3 regions of the Oleomonas cavernae genome follow, and region 2 is predicted to be linked to each of the others. Evidence: predicted binding sites of a transcription regulator. Region 2 holds the regulator's gene; each other region holds the start of a gene.

Region 1 (6,010 bases), on a different contig from region 2:
GTGACGAATTCGCCCTGGCCATAGAGCAGGCCCACGCCCTCGCCCTCGCGCAGGCGGCGGACCATGGCGCAGGCGGCGTGGGTCATGTAGTCGTTCAGGGGGGCGCCGAAGAAGGTCAGGCCGCCGGTAACGGTGGGCATTACGTCGGCGCCCAGCCTCAAGGTCCGGCGCGCCATCTTCGGCACACAGGGGAAGCAACTGTAGAGTTCCAATGCATCGAAGCCGCTGCCGTTGGCCAGCCCCAGCGCCGTCTCCAGCACCACGTCCTGGGCGTGGGAGCCGTGAAAATGATCGCGCGCGAGGTAGTCGCGCGGCTCGTTCGCCGCGGCCCCGCCCCAGACATGGATCAGCCGGTCCTCGGCGATACCTGCCGCGCGGGCCGCGCCCAAGCTGGTCATGATCAGGGCGGCGCCCTGGTTCACCGTGGGATTGGCGACCATCAGCTTGGTATAGGGCCAGGCGATCAGGCGGTTGTCGGCGGTGGGCGTGGTGATCGCCTCGGGCGTGAAGTCGCGGCCCAGCCAGGCATAGGGGTTGGTGGCCGCCACGCTTGAATAGCGCGACCACAAGCCGCCCGACTCCGCCAGCGCCTCGTCCGGGGTCTGGCCCCAGTGATGCGCGGTCGCCGCATCGTAGAAGGGATAGACCGTGATCGGCCGGAACACGCCGTGGCGGATCGCCATCTCGTTGGCGAACTCTGACGCCCGGACGCTGCGCGCCGGCTTCTCGGCCTTGGGCGTCCAGGGCAGGTCGATGCCGGCCTTGCGTGCCTTGCCCAGGGTGCTTTGCGATTCCGCCCCGCAGATCGCGGCGACCGTGCTTTCGCCCCGGGCGATCCGCCCGGCGGCCTCGTGCAGATAGCGGATCGGGCTCTCGCCGCCGACCGGGCCATAGACCGCGCGGGCCGGGGCAATACCGAGGCGTTCGCACAACTGCGCCGCCGGCGCGGCATAGGGCCAGGTGACCTGGTTGACGATGTCGATCGAGTCGAGCCGGGCGATCAGGCCGGCGCCTGCATCCTCCTCGGCCTGGGCCAGGGCGGCGGCCATCAGGGCCAGCGGCTCCAGACCTTGCGTCCAGTCCTTGGGCCGGTCGGTAACCTCGCCGATGCCGACGATGACGGGAATGCGATCAGGGGTAAGCGCATGGGACATGATCGGCCTCTATACGTTTTTCTCGGCCGCCTCGGCGCGGCGATAGGCGTCGCGGTCGCTGATCCGCGCCCAGTAGTCCTTGATGTTTTCCGGGAATTCGCCGGCCAGCCCCAAGAGGCCGGCCAGTTTCAGCGCATAGCCGAAGGAAATGTCGGCCGCGGTGAAGCGCCCGGCACAGACGAATTCGGGGCCGATCAGGGTGGCGGCGGCGCGCAGGCGCGACAGGAACCACTTGGCATAGTCCTCGGCCGCCTGCGGCAGGCGGCGCTCCTCGGGCTCGAGCATGGTATAGCGCAGCACGATGGTCTGCGGGAAGGTCAGGGTCGCCTCGCCCATGTGCAGGAAATTCAGATAGGGGCCATAGTCGGCCTCGTCAGGCGTTACAGCCAGTGGCGTCGGGCCATGGCGGGTGACGAGATAGTGGCAGATGGCCGCGGATTCGGTCATCAGCTTGCCCTGATCGTCGATGAAGCTGGGCACCGTGCCCAGGGGATTGAGGTCGAGATAGCCTTCCTGCCGGGCGCGGGGCGGAAACGGCATGATCTTCAGCTCGTAGGGCAGGCCGAGCTCTTCCAGCGTCCACAAGGCGCGGAACGAGCGTGCCCGGGCACAATGATACAGGGTGACCACCAGTAACTCCTCCCGCCCCTCAGGCGCTTTTTTTGGCCAGGCCCAGCTCGGCCCGGATGGCGGCGGTATGCTCGCCCACGCGCGGGGCCGGCTCGATGGCGATGTCAGGCGCCGCGGCGAAGCGCACCGGCGGCCGCATTTCGAAATAGGCACCCTCGCTCGGGTGCTCGCGCCGGCGGAAGAAGCCTGCCGCCTTCAGGTGCAGGTCGGCCATGATATCGCTCAAGTCCCGCACCGGCATGGCCGGGATCTGCTCGGCATTGAGCGCCACCATCCATTCGGCGCTGGTCCTGGCCGGGGTCAGTTCGGCGACGGCCTGGTAGAGCAGCGCCGAATTCTTCATGCGCAGGATCGGATTGGCCAGGTGCTCGTCATCCAGCACTTCCGGCTTGCCCAGCACGGCAAAGACCTTGGCCCAGCTCTGGTCGGTATAGGGCACGATGCTGATGTAACCATCCTTGGTCGGGAACGGCTGGCGATCCGGGTCGATCTGGCGGGCATAGCCGACCGGGCTGGTCGGCGGGTCGAACACCGCGCCGAACAGATGTTCCTCCAGCATGAACTGGGTGAAGGCCTCGAACATCGGCACTTCGACGAACTGCCCCTCGCCCGTGCGCAGGCGGTGAATATAGGCCGCCAGCACCGCATAAGCGCCGTGCAGCCCCGCCACCTTGTCGGCGATCAGCGAGGGGATATAGCGCGGCCGGGGATTGCCATCGACCCGCGGCAACAGGGTGGCAGTGCCGGTCGTCGCCTGGATGACATCGTCATAGGCCTGGAGATCGGCGTAGGGCCCGTCCGAACCGAAGCCGACGCAATGGACGTAGATGATATCGGGGTTGAGCGCCTTCACCGCCTCGTAGCCGAAGCCCAGCCGCTCCATCGCCTGACCGCGCACGTTATGGACATAGACATCGGCACTGGCCAGCAGGTCGGCCATGGTCTTGTGATCTTCAGGGTTCTTGAGATCAAGGGCGACCGACCGCTTGCCGCGGTTCAAGGTCATGTGGCAGGGGCCCATCAGCGGCGTCTTGGCCGGGCGCCCGGCCTGGCGGAACTGGTCACCCGCGGGCGGCTCCACCTTGATCACGTCGGCGCCCATGTCGGCCAGGGTCTGGGTGCAATAGGGACCGAATACCACCGAGGTCAGATCGATGATGCGGATGCCTTCCAGCATGCGTGGGCGCGGGGCCATTGATTCCTCCCGGTTTCTCGAGGGCACTAGACCGCAAGGGGCCGGGGCGGGTCCAATACGAAATCCGCGCGATTAAGACGAAAATCGTCTTTATTGCCCGACTCAGACGATGTTGCTAGTTTGTTCGCAAGGCGACGGCGCAAATCCGATGGTTCAGGCAGACGGCCGCAAGATAATCCACATCGACATGGACGCGTTCTATGCCTCGGTGGAACAGCGCGACAACCCCGAGCTGCGCGGCAAGCCGCTGGCGGTGGGCGGCTCGTCCCTGCGCGGCGTGGTCGCCGCCGCCAGCTACGAGGCGCGCAAGTTCGGCGTCCGCTCGGCCATGCCCTCGGTCACCGCCAAGCGCCAGTGCCCGGAACTGATCTTCGTCCGCCCGCGCTTCGACGTCTACAAGGGCGTCTCGCGCCAGATCCGGGAAATCTTCGCCCAGTACACGCCGCTGATCGAACCCCTGTCGCTGGACGAGGCCTACCTCGACGTCACCACCAACCTGAAGAACATGGCCTCCGCCACCTTGATCGCCCAGGAGATTCGCGCCCAGATCTTGAGCGAGACCGGCCTGACCGCCTCGGCCGGCATCTCCTACAACAAGTTCCTGGCCAAGCAGGCCTCCGACCACAACAAGCCCAATGGGCAATATGTGATTACGCCCGGCATGGGCGCGGCCTTTGCGGAAGCCCTGCCGGTGGCCAAATTCCACGGCGTGGGCCGGGTGACCGCGGCCAAGATGAACAAGCTGGGCCTCTTCACCGGGGCGGATTTGAAGGCGCAGAGCCTGGAATTCCTGCAACGCCATTTCGGCAAGGCCGGCCCCCACTACTACGCCATCTCGCGCGGCCAGGATGCCCGCCAGGTGGTGCCCGACCGGCCGCGCAAGTCGATCGGCTCCGAGACCACTTACTTTCAGGACCTGCGCGAACCGGCGGCGGTCGAGGCCGGCGTGCTGGGCCAGGCCGCCGAGGTCTGGGAATATTGCGAGAAGACCGGTGTCACCGGGCGGACGGTGACGGTGAAGATCAAATATGCCGACTTCCAGCAAAGCACCCGCAGCCACACGGTCGCCGTGCCCGTCATCGACCGCGCGACCCTGGAGGCGGTCAGCGTCGACCTGGTGCGCAGCATCTATCCCCTGCCCAAGCCGATCCGCCTGCTGGGCGTCTCCCTCTCGAACCTCTCCACCGAGGAACGCGAAGAGACCGAGCAGTTGCCGCTGGATTTGGGGTAACACCCCACCGCCGTCATCCCGGCGAAGGCCGGGATCCATCGGCGTGGAACGCGTGGTATTGCAGAACCAGGCCAACCCGGGATCTCGTGCTGCATCGGCATGGATCCCGGCCTTCGCCGGGATGACGGTCGGGGCTCACAACCGCTGCGAACCGAAATCTTCCCGGGCGAACAGGCCAGCGACCCAGTCGACGAAGACGCGGACCTTGTTGCTCAGGTGCCGGTTGGGTGGATAGACCACATGCAGCGGCTTGGCTTCCGATTGCCAATCGGGCATCACCGGCACCAGTTCGCCGGATTTCAGATAGCAGCGCGCCATGAACACCGGCACCTGGAGCACGCCCAAGCCGACCAGCCCGGCCAGCAGGTAGGCCTTGCCTTCGTTGACGGCGACGGCACAGCGGCCGTTGATCTCCAGGCGTTCGGCACCGCGCACGAAGTTGAAGGGTACGGAACGGCCGGCACGGGCGGTAAAGAAGCCCACCACCTGGTGCTCGCGCTCCAGGTCCCTGGGGTGCGTGGGCGCGCCGTGGCTTGCGATGTAGGCGGGCGCCGCGCAGGTCACGGTGGTCATCTCCCCCACCCGCCGGGCGATCAGCGAGGTGTCGCTCAACTCGCCCACACGCACCACGCAGTCGACATTCTCGGTCAAGAGGTCGGCCCGCCGGTCGGAAACGCCGAGGTCGAGCTGGATCTCGGGATAGGCCGCATGGAAGGCGGGCAGGGCCGGGATGATCACCAGATGGGCGATGCTGCCCGGGACATCGACCCGCAGCTTGCCCTTGGGCTTGCTCTGGGACACGGTCATGCCGCCGTCGATCTCGTCGAGGTCGTTCAGCAGGCGCACCACCCGCTCGTAATAGGCGGCGCCGTCGGCGGTGACGGTCACGCTGCGCGTCGTCCGGTTCAACAGTTTGGTATTGAGATGCGCCTCCAGCCCCTGGATCAGCTTGGTCACCGTGGGCTTGGGCATTTCGAGCAGGTCGGCGGCGCGGGTGAAGGTGCCAGCCTCCACCACCCGAACGAACGACCGCATGGCGGCGAGCTGGTCCATCGCACACTCCTACCGCAGGTGCGGTATTATTCACGTATGGAAAAAATGAAATAGCAAACTGGGTATTTATTGGCAACCAGAGAAGACTTACCTTCCATCGCAACGCAACAGGGCCTTCCCCGCGAGGGCCCGCCCATTCAAGGCCACCGCCATGGAGCCGAATTGCAAGGATGACAGCATCGACTGCGGCGAAGCCGCGTCGATGGCCGTGCGCATCTATCGCAATGCTCAGGTGCCCGCCGCCGGGGCCCTGGTCCTGCACCTGCATGGTGGCGCCTTCATCGGCGGGTCGCTGAACACCGGGCGCGCGGTCTCTACCATGCTGGCCGATGCCGGCGCGGTGGTGATCTCGGCCGATTATCCGATCGCCAGCGGCAATCCGTTCCCGCGGGCGCTGCAATCGCTCTTCAACGTGCTCAAGCGCCTGTACAAGAACCGCACCCAGTGGGCGGGCAAGCACGGCCGGCTGTTCGTCGCCGGCGAGGAGGCGGGCGGCAACCTGGCCGCCGCCCTCGCCCTGATGTCCCGCGACCAGCAGGTGCCCAAACTCTCGGGCCAGATCCTGCTGTCGCCGATGCTGGACCCGATCATGGCCTCGTGCTCGATCCGCGAGGCCGAGGCCGGCCCGGTCGGCTGCAAATGGGCCGACGGCTGGCGCAGCTACCTTGGCACGGCCGACAAGGCCAGCCACCCCTATGCCGCCCCGGTCAATGCCTCGCGCCTGGCGGGCCTGGCCCCGGCCCTGGT
Region 2 (6,010 bases):
CTGGCGGCGCTCGGCCCGTCGGGACGCAGAGCGTGCCGCTGTCGGCCGCCGCCGGCCGGGTACTCGGCCGGGCGATCGAGGCCCGCCGGACCCAGCCCCCGCTCGATCTTTCCGCCATGGACGGCTGGGCGGTGCGGGCAGCGGATGCGGCGACCGCCCCCGTTACCTTGGAGATCATCGGCGAGTCCGCTGCCGGCCGCGGTTTCGACGGCACGGTGGCGGCGGGCACCGCGGTCAGGATCTTCACCGGGGCGCCGGTGCCGGCCGGCGCCGATGCCGTCGTACTGCAGGAAGATGCTACCCGTGACGGTGACCGCGTCACCCTGGCGCAGGCGGCGACTCTGGGGCGCCACATCCGGCGCGCCGGGCTCGACTTCCAGACCGGCGCCGTCGTGATCGACGCGGGCCGGCGCCTGTCGGTGCGCGATATCGCCCTGGCCGCCGCCGCCGACGTGCCGCTGGTCCAGGTTCATCGCCGGCCCAGGATCGCCTGCCTTGCCACCGGCGACGAGTTGGTGCGCCCGGGCGAGGCGCGCGGCCCCCACCAGATCGTCGATGCCGGCAGCATCGCCCTGGCCGCGCTGATCGAGCGGGCGGGCGGCATCGCCATCGACCTTGGCATCGCGCGCGACGATCCGGCCGATCTCTCGGCCAAGGCGGCGGGTGCCGCGGGCGCCGACCTGCTGGTGACGCTGGGCGGGGCCTCGGTCGGCGACCACGACCTGATCGCCAAGGTGCTGGCGCAGGACGGCGCCGACCTCGATTTCTGGAAGATCGCCATGCGGCCGGGCAAGCCGCTGATGTTCGGGCGCTTCGGCGACGTGCCGCTGCTGGGCCTGCCGGGCAATCCGGTGTCCAGCCTGATCGGTGCCCTTCTGTTCCTGTTGCCGGCGGTTGCCAGACTGTCCGGCCTGCCCGGCCATGGCCCCGCGACGGTCGAGGCCGTGGCGGCGGCGGCATTCGCGGCCAACGACCGGCGACAGGATTACATCCGGGCCACGGCAACGCACGGGCAGGATGGCCGGTTGCTTGTCACCCCCCTGCCTGTGCAGGATTCGTCCCAGCTCAGCGCGCTGGCGCGGGCCGATGTCCTCGTGGTCCGGCCGCCCCTGGCGCCGGCCGCCGCCGCGGGCGACATCCTGCCGGCCATCCCGCTCGACACTTTCTGACGAGGTCCCCATGCGAACCGAGCTTTACCCCGATATCGAGCCGGTCCTGTCAGGGCATCTCGATACCGGTGACGGCCACAGCCTCTATTGGGAAGTGTCGGGCAATGTCCGCGGTCTGCCGGTGGTCTTCGTCCATGGCGGCCCGGGCGCCGGGGCCAAGCCGGTGCACCGCCGCTTCTTCGATCCCGAAGCCTATTGCATCGTCGTCTTCGACCAGCGCGGCGCCGGCCGCTCGCGCCCGCTGGGGCAACCGACGGCAACACCACGCCGCATCTGGTCGCCGACATGGAGCACCTGCGCGAGCATCTGCGCATCGACCGCTGGGTGGTGTTCGGCGGCAGCTGGGGCTCGACCCTGGGGCTCGCCTACGCCCAGAGCCACCCGGCCCGGGTGATCGCGCTCGCCCTGCGCGGCATCTTCCTGTGCCGGCCCAGCGAGATCGACTGGTTCCTCTACGGCATGCGGGAGATCTTCCCGGAGAACTGGCGCCGCTTTGCCGGCTTCCTGCCCGAGGACGAGCGCGGCGACCTGCTGACCAACTATTACCGCCGCCTGACCGATCCCGACCCGGCGATCCACATGCCGGCAGCGCGGAGCTGGAGTGTCTACGAAGGCTCGTGCTCGACTCTGCTGCCCAGCCCGGAAACCGTGCGCGGTTTCGCCGACGATGTAACAGCGCTTGGGTTGGCGCGGATCGAGGCGCATTATTTCATCCATGACAGTTTTCTGCGCCCGAACCAGCTGATCGAGGATGTCGACCGGATCCGGCGGATCCCGGCCGTGATCGTGCAAGGCCGCTACGACATGGTCTGCCCGATCCGCTCCGCCGACGACCTCCACCAGGCCTGGCCGGAAGCGACGTACCAGATTGTTCCCGACGCCGGGCACAATGCCTTCGAGCCGGGGACGCGGGCGGCATTGGTCGCCGCCTGCGAGAAGTTCAAGAAATTGCCCGCCTGAGGGCTGTGCGCTCTTGACGCTCAACCAGAACCAAAATAGAACAGAAAAGTGTTCAGGTAATGTTCCTGTCTTGATTCCAAGGGGCTGGCAGTGCTGACCAAGAAGCAATACGAGCTGCTCGTCTTCATCGACGCCCGCCTGCGGGAGAAGGGCGTGTCCCCGTCGTTCGACGAGATGAAGGATGCCCTGAACCTGAAATCCAAGTCTGGTATTCACCGCCTGATCACCGCCCTGGAAGAGCGTGGCTTCATCCGCCGCCTCGCGCACCGCGCCCGCGCCCTGGAAGTCACCCGCCTGCCCGATCCGATCAAGGGCACCCGCGGCCCGCGCATCGCGACCTCCGAAGGCAAGGTCATCACCGGCACCTTCACCACCCCCCTGCCCGCCGCCCGCACCGACGAGTCGCTCACGGCGGTATCCCTGCCGTTGCACGGCCGGATCGCGGCCGGCACGCCGATCGAGGCGCTGGCCGACAATTCCCGTTCGATCGCCGTGCCCGCCACCATGCTGGGCAAGGGCGAACACTATGCCCTCGAGGTGCAGGGCGATTCCATGATCGATGCCGGCATTCATGACGGCGACATCGCCATCATCCGCCGCGCCGACACGGCCGAGAATGGAACCATCGTCGTCGCCCTGATCGACGATGCCGAGGCGACCTTGAAGCGCCTGCGCCGCAAGGGCAACGCCGTGGCGCTGGAGGCTGCCAACCCGGCCTACGAGACCCGCATCTTCGGCCCCGACCGGGTGAAGGTGCAGGGCAAGCTGGTAGGCCTGTTCCGGCGCTATCACTAAAAGCCCTCAATTTACCTCGTCATCCCGGCGCAGGCCCAAGGTGTCTGGGACCAGGTGCACCTTTTGCCGTCATGGCCGGGCGAAGTCCCGGCCATCCACGTCGACAAGCTGCCTCTTTCGTCAACGGACTTGACTGTGTCCCGACGTGGATGCCCGGCACAAGGCCGGGCATGACGATCGAGAGGGGATCCAAGGTTCCAGCCCACGAGCCGGACAGGCCTCTCAATGTTCGCCCAACCAATAGGCCGGGGTCCATGGTCGCAGGCCGCGGGTTTGCTCGACGCTGATCAGGCGCAAGCGGTCGCCCTCGCCGGCCTCGACCACGAAGCTGCCGGTGCGCGCCAACCGCTCGCGGTCGATCACCAGTTTCAGGCCCTCGCAGTCCCATCGGCGGGGCAGCGAGGTCCTTGGGGCGATGACGATGGTCGCGCAGGGCAGTGTGTCGGTGGCGCGCGCGATCACCACGACGCTGCGGCCGTCCGCGAGATCCATTCGGCACAAGCCGTCCCGGCAAGCGGACTCGCGCGCCAGGATCTGCGCCTCGAGCAGTCCCAGGCGCTCCGTCCATTGCTCCACGACGAAACCCGGGCTTCCCGGCGGCAGGAGGCGCAGCCGATCCCCCGCCGGTGCCGCCACCGCCCGGCCTTCCTCATGCGCCAGCAGCACAGGCGGATCGCCGATGTCCACGGCCCAGGCCACCGCCGCGGCCGCCAGCAGGGGCAAGGCGGTCAGGCGCAGGCGGCCCCGCCACAGACAAAGGCAAAGCCCGGCGAGCACGAACAGCACCAGGGCACCCTGGCCCATGGCCGGCACCGCCAGGGCGGCCCCCGGCAACTGGGCCACTGCCCGCGCCACCCAGTCCACGGCGGCGATCCCCTGCCCCACGACATAGAGCGCCGGCGCCTCGAGCCCCAGCGGCATCAGCACCGCCGCCACGACGATACCCGGCATGATGACGAAGGCCGTGATCGGCACGGCGATCAGGTTCGCCCCCAGGCCGTAGAGCGACAGGCGGCCGAAATGGGCGATGGCAAAGGGCGCCGTCGCCACCGTCGCAATCACGCTCGAGACCAGGATCGTGCCAAGCGCCAGCAGGATGCGCTGCATCCAGCCGTCGCCCGAGGTGGCACGCCAGGCGCCGATCCGGGGCCGCAGCACCTCGAAGCCGGCGACCAGCCCGGTTACCGAGGCGAAGGACATGCCAAAGCCCGGTGTCATCAGTGCTTCAGGCTCGATCAGCAGAATCGCCGCCGCGGCCAGGGCGACCAGGCGCAGGGTGATGGCCAGCCGGTCGACCATCACCGCCAGCAGCACGATCGCCGTCATGATGAACGAGCGTTGGGCCGGCACATCCATGCCGGCGACGACCATGTAGGCCCCGGCCGAGAGGATGGCGATGGCCGCCGCCCATTTCTTCACCGGCCGGCGCAGCGAGATCGGCGCGATCGCCGCCAGGGCGAAGCGCAGCCCGAACATGACGAGGCCCGCCGCCAGGCCCAGATGCAGGCCCGAGATCGAGAGGATGTGCGAGATCCCCGCAGCCCGCCAGTTCTCCTCGGTCGCTTCCGGGATCGCCCCGCGCTCGCCCACCATCAAGGCCGCGGCAATGGCACCCTCGGGCGCCGCCAAGCCCTGGCCGATGCGCAGCGCCAGGCGATGCCGCCACCGGGCGAGCGAGCCGGCGTCGGCCGCCTCGAGCCGCTCGGGCGCGGCCACCGCGTAACCAACCGCGCCGATGCCCTCGAACCACATCGAGCGGCCATGGTCGGGCGCCCCGGGCATGGCGGGACCGGGCGGCGGCAGCAGAATGGCCTTGACCCTCAGCATATCGCCCGGGCCGAACCCCTGGGTCGCCATGTCGGGGTCCAGCGACAGGCGCAAACGCCGGGGCGCCGGGGCAACGGCGCCCCCTGCAATGGCGGGCTGGGCCAGGACCAGCCGCGGCCGCTCGCCCGGGCGCGCTTCGAGTTCGACGATCCGCCCCTCGACGAGAACCGGCCCTTGCCTCGCCGTTACCACCGGCGTTGCGACCGTCAGCACGCGCAGATTGATGGCGACAAAGCCGCCGGCGACGGCGGCCAGTGCGATCAGCGCCAGCCGCAGGCCCGGTGTGCGCCGGCTGAAGACGATGCCGGCGAGGACGGCGCCCAGGATGGCGGGGGCCAGCCACCAGGGCGGCTCCACCGGCAGGGCCAGGTAGCTCCCGACGCCGGTGCCCAGCCCCACGGGCAGCCACAGCGACCAGCGCTCGCGCTCGGCCAGCACGGCGTCCAGAAAGGCGGCAAGAGACTGGCGGAACACTGGCGCGAAACGACCCCGGCGATACGACTCCTGCGCGATCCTAGCAGGCTGGAACGGGGGTGTGATCAGGCTTTTCGCCGTGCTAAAGAAACGCCAACGAAGAAAGCCCCCCAAGTCGATGTCAAAGCCCCCGATTACCCGCTTCGCCCCCTCGCCGACCGGCTACCTGCATATCGGCGGCGCCCGGACCGCGCTGTTCAACTGGCTGTTCGCCCGGCACTTCGGCGGCACCTTCCGCCTGCGCATCGAAGACACGGACCGCCAGCGTTCCACGCAGGACGCCATCGGCAAGATCTTCGAAGGCCTTCAGTGGCTGGGCCTGGACTGGGACGGCGAGGTAGTGCACCAGTTTTCCCGTGCCCACCTGCATGCCGCGGAGGCGCGCCGCCTGCTGGCCGAGGGCCGGGCCTATCATTGCTATTGCTCGCCCGAGGAATTGACCCAGATGCGCGAGCAGGCCCGGGCCGAGGGCAAGCCGCCGCGCTACAACGGCTATTGGCGCGACCGCGACCCGGCCGAGGCGCCGGCAGGCGTGGCACCGGTGATCCGCATGAAGGCCCCGCGCGAGGGCGAGACGGTAATCCAGGACCTGGTCCAGGGCGAAGTGCGCTTCCCCAACACCGAACTGGACGACATGATCCTGCTGCGCTCGGACGGCACGCCGACCTACATGCTGTCGGTCGTGGTCGACGACCATGATATGGACATCACCCATGTCATCCGCGGTGACGATCACCTGACCAATACCGCGCGCCAGACCCAGCTCTACCTGGCCCTGGGCTGGG
Region 3 (6,010 bases), 480 kb from region 2:
GGACTGGTTCAACACGCTGTTCGCCCACAGGGGACCGGCCGCCGACGTGACCGCGGTCGAGGCCCGGGCGATCGGCACCGGCCAGGTCGGCACCAATGTCCGCTACAGCCTGGGCTTCCGGCAGAACCACGCCGGCCTGCCCCAAACCCTGGTGGGCAAGTTCCAGTCGCAGGACGAGAAGAACCGCATGGCCGGCAAGGTGCTGGGCCTCTACGAGCGCGAATACCGCTTCTACGACACCTTCGCCGGCAGTGCCGCCCGCATCGCGCCGGGCCTGTTCTACAGCGACTACGACGAGGCGACCGACCGAGTCACCCTGCTGATGGAGGACATGGCGCCGGCAGTCCAGGGCGACCAGCTCGCGGGCTGCACGCTGGCACAGGCGGAACTGGCCATGGATGCGGCGGCGGTCCTGCATGCCAGCCACTGGAACGATCCGATGCTCGACACCTATCCCTGGCTGCAATTCACCAGCGCGGCGCCGCCGCCGATGATCACGCCTGATTTCATGGCCGCCCTGTGGCCGCAGTTCAAGGATCGCTACGGCGACCGCGTCTCGCCCCGGGCGGCGGCGATCGGCGATGCCTTCGTCGCCGGCTTGGCCCTCTGGGCGGAAGGCTACCGCGGCCCGAAATGCCTCAGCCACGGCGACTTCCGCCTGGACAACATGCTGTTCGGCGGCCGCCACCGGCCCTTGGCCGTGGTCGACTGGCAGACCTTGAGCCTGAGCGGGCCGGCCAACGATGTCGCCTATTTCCTGGGGGCGGGCCTGGTCGAGGCCGACCGCCGCCGCCACGAGGAACAACTGGTCCGCCACTATCACACCCGCTTGAGGGAAGCGGGGATCACCGACTACCCGTTCGACGCCCTGTGGCGCGACTACCGCTGGTTCAGCTTCTCAGGGCTCCAGATGGCCTTCGCCGCGGCGATCCTGGTCGAGCAGACAGCGCGGGGCGACGCGATGTTCCTGACCATGCTGCACCGGCACGCCGACCAGATCGAGACGCTGGGCGCCCTCTCCCTCCTGTCCCCCTAATCGAGGTTCCCATGCTTACCAAGGCCGACGACTACCCGATCCACCAGACGCCGGAACCGATCGCCTTCGCCGGCACGGACCGCAACTTCTACGACCGCTATTTCTTCAACGGTTACAGCGACGATGGCGCGGTCTTCTTCGCCGCCGCCCTGGGCGTCTACCCGCACCTCAACATCATCGATGCCTCGTTCTGCGTCGTGGTCGACGGGGTGCAGCACAACCTGCACGCCTCGCGCCACCTCAACATGGAACGGCTGGATACCCATGTCGGCCCGATCGCCATCGAGGTGGTGAAGCCCCTGGAAGTCCTGCGCATCGCGGTCGACGGCAACGAGTCCGGCCTGCGCGCCGACCTCGAGTTCCACTGTCGGGCCAGGCCCCTGAAGGAGCCGCGCTTTACCCATCGGATCGGCCCGCGCACCTTCATGGACCTGACCCGCCTGACCCAGAGCGGGCGCTACGAGGGCTGGGTCGAGGTCGCCGGCAGGCGCATCGAGATTTCGCCCGACCGCTTCACCGGCACCCGCGACCGCAGTTGGGGCGTGCGCCCGATCGGCGCGCCCGACCTGCAGGAATTCGCCCCGCCCGCCCCCTTCCAGTTCTACTGGCTGTGGGCGCCGCTGAACTTCGGCGATTGCAGCACCCTGTTCCACGTCAACGACGATGCCCAGGGCGAGGCCTGGAACAACAATGCCGTGATCCAGCCCCTCGACGGCGGCGAGGCCAAGGAGATGGCCAGCAGCCATGCCGCGGTCAGCTTCATCCCCGGCTCGCGCCACGCCGCCAAGGCGTCGCTGTTCTATCGCCACCGTGGCGGCGGCGAGACGCGGATCGACCTCACCCCGAAGTTCCACTTCTACATGATGGGCCTGGGCTACGGTCACCCGGAATGGCCGCACGGCGGCAACAAGGGGCCGCTGGCGATCGGCCATGAGGTGCTGAAGCTGGCCGAGGTAACCGGCTATTTCCCGCCCCACCTGCATATCCAGGCCTTCGTCACCGCGACCATGACCCGGCCCGACGGCAGCATCGGCCAAGGCCGCGGCGTGCTCGAGCAACTGATCGTCGGCCCCCACGCCCCCTCGGGCTTCAAGGACATCCTGGATCCGGCAGCGGGCTGAGAAAATGAACCCTGAAGGCCAGGGCGTTTCCCTTCCATCCCCACCACCCAAACTCGTCATGCCCGGCCTCGTGCCGGGCATCCACGTCGGGACAGTGCACGTCCGTTGACGGAAGAAGCAGCTTGCCGACGTGGATGGCCGGGACTTCGCCCACGGCTGTCCGGTTAAGGAAATCGGGCGCGGGAGGCCACTTCCTTCGGGTGGTTTTCTTTCCATCCTCACCACCCTAACTCGTCATGGCCGGGCGAAGTCCCGGCCATCCACGTCGGCAAGCTGCTTCTTTCTTCAACGAAGGTGGCTCGTCCCGACGTGGATGACCGGGACAAGCCCGGTCATGACGATTGAGAGTGGTACGCATATGCCTTGAAACAACCCGATTTCCTTAACCGGACAGCCGTGGGACTTCGCCCGGCCATGACGGTTGAGCGTGGTGCGTACTGGGAGTGGAAGGCCCGCCAACAATCGTTCCCTATTTGTTCTTTTCCTGCTAGGCTGCGGCTATGGTCGATGGACGCGCACCCAAGGCGAAGAACGGATCCGGGCGGATCGTGCCCCGGCCTGTCACCGTGCGCCTGGAGGAGACGGCGGAAACGGCGGGCCGGCAGGAAGGCACGGCCAAGGTCGATGCCGCCGCCCGGGGTGGCCGGGGTACCCTGTCCAATGCCAACGGCCGCTTCGAGCGCTTCGACGCGGTCGCCTTCGATGACGGCTGGGGCCAGGGCGACGAGCCGGCGCCGCGCATCGAGACGCGGGTGCAGACCGACAAGTCGCGCACCATCATCACCCGCAACGACAGCCCGGATATTTCCTTCGATCGCTCGATCAATCCCTACCGGGGTTGCGAGCACGGCTGCACCTATTGCTTTGCCCGGCCCACCCACGCCTATCTGGGCTTTTCCCCCGGCATCGATTTCGAATCCCGCATCCTGGCCAAGCCCGACGCCGCCCGCCTGCTGGAGGGGGAACTGGGCGCCAGGTCCTATGCCTGCCGGCCCATCGCCATGGGCACCAACACCGATCCCTATCAGCCGGTGGAGAAGAAGCTGCGCATCACGCGCGGCATCCTGGAGGTGCTGGAGCGCTGGAACCACCCGCTGACCATCGTCACCAAGTCGGCCCTGGTGCAGCGGGATATCGATATCCTGGGGCGCATGGCCAGGCTCAACCTGGCCAAGGTGGCGCTGTCGGTCACCACGCTGGATCGCCGCCTGGCCCGCCGGATGGAACCGCGCGCGGCCACCCCAGAGAAGCGGCTGGAAACCATCAAGGCCTTGAGCGCCGCCGGCGTGCCGGTGGGCGTGATGACCGCGCCGATGATCCCCGGGCTCAACGATCATGAGATGGAGGCGATCCTCGAGGCGGCGGCCAAGGCCGGCGCCACCATCGCCGGCTATGTCATGCTGCGCCTGCCCCTGGAGATCAAGGACCTGTTCCAGGAATGGCTGGCGGCGGCGGTGCCGGAGCGGGCCGGCCGGGTGATGGCCCTGATCCGCGACATGCGCGGCGGCAAGGCTTACGACTCGACCTTCGGCCTGCGCCAGCGCGGCACCGGGCCCTATGCCGACCTGATCGCCCAGCGCTTCCGCCTGGCCACCGCCCGCCTGGGACTGGACATCTCGCGCCGGCCGCTGGACATCACCAAATTCCGCCGGCCGCTCGAGCGTGACGATCAGATGGCCCTGTTCGGCGACTAGGCCGGCTTCAGCGGCGCGGCCGCCACCAGGGCATCCAGGGTCAGTAACGCCGGGCGTTGCCGGGCGTTGCGGGCATGGTGCTTGCGCCCCTCCTTCACCGTCGAGACGAAATCGCATTCAAAGCCGATCGAGCTGGAAAAATCCGCCCATTTGAACGGCACGTCGATCTTGCGGTCGTTGAGATAGGCGAAGGGCACGCCGTAGGCATGGGCGACGACGGCGCCGTGCAAGGAGGCGGTCAGCACGAAGTCGGCGGCGGCGATGGCATCGATCAGGCGATGGCAGGCGGCCCGGTCGGGGCTGATCCAGGGGCTGAGCACGACGTCCGCCCCGGTCTGCTTCAGCAGGGCGGCATCGCTCATGCTGGTGCCGACATGGCGGATGCACAGGGCCTTGCCGGCGAAATCCGGCGCCGGCGCCGGCCGGTAGAAACGTGGCAGCAACAGGCCGGGATCGCCGATCGGCGTGGTTCGCGGCAGGCCCAGCACGGCCCGGGTCAGCAGGCCGCGCACGCCGCAGAATTTGGCCGCCTTGCGGTTCGCCGGCGCAAGGTCGTGGGGATGGCGCAGGCCGCAACCCCAATAGACGATGCGGCGATGGCCGGCGGCCCGCGCCGCCTCGACATAGAGGTCGGAGATCACGCTGCCGATCAGGTGGATTTCGCCGTCGATCCAGTCGGTCCGGCCGCGAAACAGGCCGTCATAGAGCAGCTCGGTCAGGTAGTCGCCGAAATTGGTGCGCGGCTCGCCCCGGGTCCAATAGGGAATTCGATCAGGCAGGGACATGCACGCAACCTCGACGCCGCAATCAAGGCGCCGCCACCACGGCAAGACCGCCAAGGCACAGGATTACGCCGATCGCCCGCCCAAGCCAGCGCAGATGCGCCAGTTTCTCGATCAGCACCAGCACCGCCAGCCCCGCGACCCAGACCAGGTTCATCGCCCCGCCGACAAACAGCAACAGCATCAGGCCCCAGCAGCAGCCAAGGCAGTAGAGCCCGTGCTCCACCCCCATGCGGAAGGCACCCAGGCGGCCGGGCCGGCTGTGGCGCTGCAGGAAGGTGAAGGGGGCCTGGCAATGGCCCAGGCAGGCCGCCTTGGCCGGGGTGAGCTGATAGATCCCGGCGGCGATCAGCAGCAGCCCCGCCACCGCCCCGTTCGAGACCTGCATCATGCCGTCCATCAGGCCGACACCGGTCAGCGCCCATTGCAGCAGCACGGCGCCCAGGCTGGCGACGCCCCAGATGGCGAGATAGCCGGCCGCGAAGATCACGGTCGGCGCAACCTGCCGGCGCCGGCCATAGGCCGCGTGGATCAGCAGCATGGGGGCGGCCGAGGGCAGCATCATGCCGACCATCATCACCCACCACATGGCAAAGACGATGAGCCCGTAGGCCGGCGTCCAGGGCGGCGCGGGCATGGCCATGGCGGCCCCCGGCAACCAGCCGCTCATGGCCGTCATCTCGAGGCCCGAGGCGCCCATGCCGGCGCCCGAGAGAAGATAGGCCCAGGCCAGCGCCGTAACCAGGGCGATGGCAAGGGCGACGATCAGCCGGTCGCGCCGCAGCAGCGCCTCGAGCGCGCCCGCCACGGCGGACGGATCAGCGGACGAGGCCCTGCCCCGTCATGTTCACCGGGGCGAAATGGGCGTGGCCCACGTCCCAGTCGTGCTTGATCGTCCCGAACGCCTTCACCGCCGAACTGGCGAATTCGGCTTGCGCAAATTCAAAGCTGTCGGCCATGACCACCCGGGCGCGATGGGTCGCCCCGGTGACCGGGTTGCGGATCGGCTCTGCCTTCACCTCGATCAGGCCGGGGACCGAGAAGCGGCCGATACAGGCCTCGGGATCGGATTCGAAGGTGACGTCGGCAAAGACCGGCTCGAGAAAAGTCTCGGTCATCGCCGTCATGACGTTGAAGATGGTGGCGAAGGGTTCGGTTTCCTCGCCCGCCGCAATCTTCATCAGGGCTTCGCGCTGCCGCGCATCGGCACGGCGATCGATGATGAGCTGGCCCGTCCCCTTGCCCAGGTGGATCGGCCCGGGCCAGGCAAAGATCACGGCGAAGCGCGTGTCGGCCAGCGAGACGTCGCCGAAATGCCCCTCGTCGATCTGGTAGCAGGCGGCGCCCCGGCAATGACCCTTGGTCGGCAGGGCATTG

The links. The regulator LexA, encoded in region 2, represses DNA repair genes until DNA is damaged. The targets are predictions, from matches to a motif close to TGTTCTANNTANGTTC.
Region 1: a site for LexA is predicted at 3,090-3,105, ahead of dinB (DNA polymerase IV). Genes of this name have one in related genera too.
Region 3: a site for LexA is predicted at 2,621-2,636, ahead of D3874_RS13100 (PA0069 family radical SAM protein). Genes of this name have one in related genera too.

Annotation. Positions count from the first base shown of each region.
Region 1 is NZ_QYUK01000016.1:81,071-87,080, forward strand. Features, by position in the region: gene D3874_RS25650 (acetyl-CoA acetyltransferase) at 1-1,154, opposite strand, end outside; gene D3874_RS25655 (glutathione S-transferase family protein) at 1,164-1,784, opposite strand; gene D3874_RS25660 (CaiB/BaiF CoA transferase family protein) at 1,804-2,979, opposite strand; gene dinB (DNA polymerase IV) at 3,128-4,210, shown strand; gene D3874_RS25670 (LysR family transcriptional regulator) at 4,346-5,263, opposite strand; gene D3874_RS25675 (alpha/beta hydrolase) at 5,415-6,010, shown strand, end outside.
Region 2 is NZ_QYUK01000011.1:1,452,305-1,458,314, forward strand. Features, by position in the region: gene D3874_RS10645 (molybdopterin molybdotransferase MoeA) at 33-1,169, shown strand; partial or broken gene pip (prolyl aminopeptidase) at 1,180-2,129, shown strand; gene lexA (transcriptional repressor LexA) at 2,220-2,924, shown strand; gene D3874_RS10660 (ComEC/Rec2 family competence protein) at 3,147-5,225, opposite strand; gene gltX (glutamate--tRNA ligase) at 5,344-6,010, shown strand, end outside.
Region 3 is NZ_QYUK01000011.1:1,933,696-1,939,705, forward strand. Features, by position in the region: gene D3874_RS13090 (phosphotransferase) at 1-1,036, shown strand, start outside; gene D3874_RS13095 (hypothetical protein) at 1,048-2,157, shown strand; gene D3874_RS13100 (PA0069 family radical SAM protein) at 2,706-3,851, shown strand; gene D3874_RS13105 (polysaccharide pyruvyl transferase family protein) at 3,848-4,636, opposite strand; gene D3874_RS13110 (DUF2182 domain-containing protein) at 4,659-5,441, opposite strand; gene D3874_RS13115 (DUF1326 domain-containing protein) at 5,452-6,010, opposite strand, start outside.